2 linked regions of the Paraburkholderia bryophila genome follow. The protein of the gene in region 2 binds, or shares a complex with, the protein of the main gene of each other region. Links are inferred from orthologs where the notes say so. Each region holds a gene or a part of one and is shown on either strand. Other genes may lie near its edges. The genes, in order: GGD40_RS15140 and dapF.

The links.
Region 1: the proteins of dapF (region 2) and GGD40_RS15140 are in contact, whole or in part, in a solved structure (PDB 5YGU), measured with the Escherichia coli proteins. The link is inferred for Paraburkholderia bryophila from one-to-one orthologs.

What each region holds. Positions count from the first base shown.
Region 1 is NZ_JACCAS010000001.1:3,378,193-3,381,415, forward strand. The notes cover bases 1-2,905. They hold GGD40_RS15140 (RNA pyrophosphohydrolase), read right to left. Parts: upstream 1,879-2,905; coding sequence 1,123-1,878; downstream 1-1,122. Other genes in these bases: proB (glutamate 5-kinase), read left to right, coding at 1-323; GGD40_RS15135 (CNP1-like family protein), read right to left, coding at 489-1,046; GGD40_RS15145 (proline--tRNA ligase), read left to right, coding at 2,223-2,905. Outside these bases: more of GGD40_RS15145, read left to right, coding at 2,906-3,223. UniProt on the Escherichia coli protein: Master regulator of 5'-end-dependent mRNA decay.
Region 2 is NZ_JACCAS010000001.1:2,705,606-2,708,728, forward strand. Bases 203-3,007 are described here. They hold dapF (diaminopimelate epimerase), read left to right. Parts: upstream 203-1,075; coding sequence 1,076-1,939; downstream 1,940-3,007. Other genes in these bases: GGD40_RS12010 (lipid A biosynthesis lauroyl acyltransferase), read left to right, coding at 203-1,041; GGD40_RS12020 (DUF484 family protein), read left to right, coding at 2,009-2,740; xerC (tyrosine recombinase XerC), read left to right, coding at 2,804-3,007. Also shown: more of GGD40_RS12010, read left to right, coding at 157-202; more of xerC, read left to right, coding at 3,008-3,123. UniProt on the Escherichia coli protein: Involved in the succinylase branch of the L-lysine biosynthesis and in the biosynthesis of the pentapeptide incorporated in the peptidoglycan moiety. Catalyzes the stereoinversion of LL-2,6-diaminopimelate (L,L-DAP) to meso-diaminopimelate (meso-DAP).

The sequences.
Region 1 (3,223 bases), 670 kb from region 2 along the record:
TGGCGGCCCGCAAGCAATGGATGGCGGACCATCTGCAAGTGCGCGGCCACGTCGTGATCGACGACGGCGCGGTCGAAAAACTGACCGAAGGCGGCAAGAGCTTGCTGCCGATAGGCATCGTCGGTGTGCAGGGCGCGTTCGCGCGCGGCGAGGTGATTGCTTGCCTGAGCGCCGCGGGGCGGGAAGTGGCGCGCGGTTTGACGAACTACAGCAGCGCGGAAACCAAGCTGATTCAGCGTCGCCCGAGTGGCGAGATCGAGTCCGTGCTCGGCTACATGCTCGAGCCCGAGTTGATTCATCGCGACAATCTGGTCCTGGTCTGAACCCAACGCATAACGTCGGCTCGCAGCAGATTCGGCGCGGGCGCGCAGTACAGACCAAATAGCAGCGCAGACAAAAAAGCCATTTCAGCACAAGCTGAAACGGCTTTTTTCACATCCACGACGCGCTGAGACTTCAACCAGCGCGCTCAGGAACCACGACCCCTCTCAGCGAATCAACGAGGCCGCAGTGCGCTTGTAGCGGATATTTTCAAGAATCCGCTGAGCGTTGCCCGTAGGCATCTTGCTCGCGCACAGATAATCTTGGTACAGCGCCGACTGATACGCGTTCAGCGCACCGTCCTCGATACGCGTGAAATTGTTCGCGACCGTGGTGTCCCAACCGTCGTGATCCGCGTTCAGGCCCGCGTACTGGCGCCATTCGTACGTGTCGCAGCGAATCCCTTCATAGATCACATTACGTGCGCCGCTCGGGCTCGTCACGACGACGGTAAGGCGAACCACGCCGTCGGTACCTACAGTGAGCGAATTCTTGTCGACCGCAAACTGCAGCGGGGTATTACCGGAAACAGCGAACGGCAGCAGATTCGCGTCTTGCGGCAGCGGCGGCAACGTGTCCACCTTGTTTTCAACCCAGCTACCCTGGCGGTCCAGCAGGTAGACGAACGCGCTGTCGTCTTTATTGGTGGGTTTGCCGGCGCTCGAGCAACCAGCCAGCAGGGCGCCGGTGGCGACGCACGCCACGACGAGAGCAAGTGCTTTCAATATGATTTCCTCGAAACACCGGCGCGGCTCAGTGAGCCGCGCCGGTTGAGGCGGCCAGGACAGCCGCACAGCGTTGTTAATTGCGCGCGCCCGGGCGGAATAGCGAGCCGGCGGTTTCGCGAGCAGATTCGCCCTCGTCCTCATGCTCCGGCGCGGCGCCCAACTCGGGCTCCGATCCGGAACCCGAATCGCAATCGGACGCGATCGTGGTGTGAACCGATGTTTCGATGCTGACAGATGTCACCGTGGTCACGGAGGTCACCGTCATTATCGTGGAATCCGGCGGACTCTCCATTGACGACGCTATCCGGGGATAACGCGGCACGTGGTGCCCGACAGGTTTTTCCGCACGCGGCACAGCCCGGCGCATGAAGCGGGATAGCTCCGTCAGCGCCAACTGATACACATCCCGCTTGAACTCGATCACACAGTCGAGGGGCACCCAGTACTCGTTCCAGCGCCACGCATCGAACTCAGGGTGGTCGGTGGCGCGCAAGCAGATGTCGCAATCGCGTCCAACCATCCGGAGCAAAAACCAGATTTGTTTCTGGCCGCGGTAATGACCGCGTACTTCGCGCTTGATGAACTTGTCAGGCACCTCGTAACGCAACCAGTCGCGCGTGCGACCGATCACCTTGACGTGCTCAGGAAGCAGCCCGGTTTCTTCGTGTAACTCCCGATACATCGCTTGCACGGGGGTCTCTCCGTACTTGATGCCCCCTTGCGGAAACTGCCAGGAATGTTCACGGAGCCGTTTGCCCCAAAACACCTCGTTGTGCGCGTTCAAGAGGATGATGCCGACGTTCGGGCGAAAGCCTTCACGATCCAGCATACAACCACCTTCGAATCCTTTAAAATTGCTTTGATTATAAACAGATAACGGACCCGACGCACCGATTCGCACCAGATTGGAACGATTCGCCGCAAAAGGCCCCGCGTTTGCGGTAGCCTGTCAGTCTTTCCGTGCCTTATCCCGTGTGTGAAGGCTTTGCGCGGCAGCTTCGGCGGCGCGCAAAAGCGTGCCGAGGCGCACAACAGCGCGCTAAGGCGTGAGCACGCGGCGCTGTGCCAGGCGTCGGGCGAACCGGGCTGACAGAGCGCCGGGTCTGTGTCGATTCCCCACCGTTTTCACCTTTCGGGCGGTCCTTCCGGAGCCGCCGCTTTTGGAAAATCTGAATGAAAGCTTCCCGTTTCTTTATCGGCACGCTGAAAGAAGCGCCCGCCGACGCCGAGATCGTCAGCCACAAGCTCATGGTGCGCGCCGGCATGATCCGTCGCGTGGCCGGCGGTATTTACAACTACCTGCCGGTCGGCCTGCGTTCGATCCGCAAGGTGGAAGCCATCGTGCGTGAAGAAATGAACCGGGCCGGCGGGATCGAACTGCTGATGCCGGCCGTGCAACCGGCCGAGTTGTGGCAGGAGTCGGGCCGCTGGGAAAAGTACGGCCCCGAGCTGCTCCGTTTCAAAGACCGCAAGCAAACCGATTTCGTGATCGGACCGACCCACGAAGAAGTGGTCACGGACATCGCGCGTAATCAGATCAAGAGCTACCGCCAGCTGCCGGTGAATTTCTACCAGATCCAGACGAAGTTCCGCGACGAGATCCGTCCGCGTTTCGGCGTGATGCGCGGTCGCGAATTCATCATGAAAGACGCGTACTCGTTCGACAAAGACGCGGAAGGTCTGCGCGAGTCGTATCGCAAGATGTACGACGCGTACGTGCGCATCTTCACGCGCCTCGGTCTGGACTTCCGCGCGGTGGCGGCGGACAACGGTTCGATCGGCGGCAGCGGTTCGCACGAATTCCACGTGATCGCCGACACCGGTGAAGACGCGATCGCTTACTGCCCGACCTCTGAGTTCGCGGCGAACGTCGAAGCGGCCGAAGCGTTGCCGCTGTACGCGCAACGCGCGGCGCCTGCCGAAGCGCTGACGAAAACCGCCACGCCGGGCAAGGCGAAGTGCGAGGCCGTCGCCGAACTGTTGAACATTCCGCTCGAGCGCACCATCAAGTCGATCATTCTCGCGACCGAAAACGAAGGCGCCGAGCCGACCATCTGGTTGCTGATGCTGCGCGGCGATCACGACCTGAACGAAATCAAGGCGAGCAAGCTGCCGGGTCTGGCCGAATTCCGCATGGCAACCGAGGCTGAAATCGTCGAGACCTTCGGCACGCC
Region 2 (3,123 bases):
GCCAGCTTCGCCCCGCAAGTTGTCTATTAACTCGGCGAAGCACTTATTATAGCGACTTCCTTTGTTTGTCACAGAGTGTCCACCCGTGTTGCATTTCGACCCGATCCAGAATTTCTTGAGTAAACCGTCGCGCGACGCCCTGAACGGAGGGACGGCATGCTGAGTCTGCTTGGCGGCCATCTGGCGATCGGCCTGCTCAAATTTCTGGCACTACTGCCTTACGGTTTCGTGGCACGACTGGGCGACGGACTTGGCTGGCTGCTTTATCAGATTCCCAGCAATCGCAAGCGCGTCGTCCACATCAACCTGAGCCTGTGTTTCCCGGAGTGGAGCGCGGAGCACCGCGAAGAGATCGCGCAGAAACACTTCCGCCACGCGATCCGCAGCTACGTGGAGCGCAGCGTCCAGTGGTTCGGCTCGGCGGAGAAGTTGAAGAAACTCATTCAGGTGGACAGCGAGGTCGACCTGCTGGATCCGGACATGCCGCCCACGCTGTTGCTTGGCGCGCATTTCGTCGGCATCGAGGCCGGCTCCGTGTTCATCAACTACTCGCTGCACCGGCAGTGCGGCGCGCTCTACCAGCCGATGTCCAACAAGGTGCTCGACGACGTGGCGAAAGCGGCTCGCGGCCGCTTCGGCTCCGACATGGCGAGCCGCGCCGACAGCGCTCGCATCGTGCTGCGCTGGCTGCGCGACCGCAAGCCGGTGATGCTGGGCGCCGACATGGACTACGGCATGCGCAACTCCACCTTCGTGCCGTTCTTTGGCGTACCCACCTGCACGCTCACCGCGGTGGGCCGACTGGCGGAAGTCGGGCATGCACAGGTCGTACCGTTCATCGGCGAGGTGCTGCCGAACTACAAGGGTTACCGGCTGAAGGTATTCAAGCCGTGGGAGAACTACCCCACCGGCGACGACGAAGCGGACGCCCGTCGCATGAACGCCTTCCTGGAAGAGCAGATTCCGCTGATGCCCGAGCAGTACTACTGGGTGCACAAGCGCTTCAAAACCCGGCCGCCGGGCGAACCCAGCGTGTATTGAACGCAGGCGCGGGCGCGTCACTTACAATAGCGTGATGAAACTGAAATTCACCAAAATGCACGGCGCGGGCAACGACTTCGTCGTGCTCGACGGCTACACCCAACCGGTCAACCTGACGCCGGCGCAGGTGCGCGCGCTCGCGGACCGGCATTTCGGCGTCGGCGCCGACCAGTTGTTGCTGGTGGAAAAGCCCACCATCGCAGGCGTCGACTTCAGATATCGCATCTTCAATTGCGACGGCGGTGAAGTCGAACATTGCGGCAACGGCTCGCGCTGTTTCGTGAAGTTCGTTCACGACACGGGTCTGACCGACCAGCGCACGGTGCGTGTGCAGGTACAGAACGGCACTCTCACGCTGACCATGCAGGAAAACGGCGAGGTGCTGGTCGACATGGGCGCGCCGGTGTTCGACCCGGAGCGCGTGCCGTTCGCCACCAAGGGCCTCGAAGGCCGTCGCGAAGGCGCGGACACGCTGTGGCCGCTCGACGTAAACGGCACGACGCGCTGGATTTCAGTCGTGTCCATGGGCAATCCGCACGCGGTCCAGGTGGTCGACGACGTCGAAGCGTTTCCGGTGCTGGTCGAAGGCCCGGTGATCGAGCGTCACGCGCGCTTTCCGCAGCGCGTGAACGCGGGCTTCATGCAGATCGTCGGCCGTAGCGAGATCAAGCTGCGTGTGTTCGAGCGCGGCGCCGGCGAAACGCTGGCGTGCGGCACGGGCGCGTGCGCGGCGGTCGCGGCCGGAATCCGGCGCGGTTTGCTCGAAGCGCCGGTGCTTGTGCATACGCATGGCGGCAAGCTGACCATCACGTGGGACAGTGCGAAAGCCGACGAGCCGTTGCTGATGGCCGGCCCTGCGGCGACCGTCTTCGAAGGCGAGATTGAGCTGGCCGATTAGTTAGCTGCCTGAATCCATTGACCGAAGCGCCGCCCCAAGGCGTCGCCCCGTAGTCCTTTAGCCGAAACCATGAACGATCGCGAAGTCGCCGAATACCTGCTCGCCAACCCCGAATTCTTCGCCGACCACGCGGAGACACTCGCGACCATCCGGCTCGCGAACCCGCACGGCAAAGCCGCGGTGTCGCTGCAGGAACGGCAGATGGAAATGCTGCGCGACAAGAACAAGCATCTCGAACGCCGCCTCGCCGAACTGCTGCGCTACGGCCACGAGAACGACAGCATCGCGTCGAAATTCAACCGCTGGACCATTCGCGTGATGGCCGAGCGCGATCCGTACGCGTTGCCGCGCACGATCGCCACCGGTTTGCGCGATATCTTCGACGTGCCGCAAGCCGCGCTGCGCGTGTGGGACGTGGCCGAGCCTTATGCACAAGCCGACTTCGCGCGCCACGTCGGTGAAGAAGTGCGGATTTTCGCCAATAGCCTGACCACGCCGTATTGCGGCGCGAACACCGGCTTCGAAGCGGCGCAGTGGCTGGTGCCGTCCGCGAATGCGACGACTGCCGCGCCTGAAGAAAGCGCGTCCGGCGCAGCGCCGTCCGAAGCCGCGCACGTCACCGAGTCGATCGCGCTGCTCGCGTTGCGCGACCCCGAGGGCAAGGAAGAAGCACCGACCTTCGGCCTGCTGGTGATGGGTTCCGCCGACGCGCGCCGCTTCCACGACGGCATGGCGACCGATTTCCTGACGCAGATCGGCGCGCTGGCCAGCGCCGCGCTGAGCCGTTTGCTGCCGCGCTGAGCGCCGATCGTGCAACCGATCCGCTACCGCCGCCCAAGCCGCCCCAGCCGCTAAAAGCCCATCGTGACCGAAACCGACCCGATCGCCGCCTATCTGTCGAATCTCGAACATGAGCGGCGGCTGTCGGCGCATACGCTACGCGCTTATACCCACGAACTCGACGAACTTCGGCTGCTGGCCAAAGGTCGGCCGCTGCAAAGCCTGACCGCGGTGGATATTCGCGGCGCTGTGTCCCGCGCGCATTCGGGCGGCCTGACGGCGCGTTCGATCAGTCACCGGCTGTCGGCATGGCGCGCGTTTTACCGCTGGCTCGCCGGCCGCGTCGATCTGCCGGCCAACCCGGTCGCGACCGTGCGCGCGCCGAAGCAGCCGAAAACGCTGCC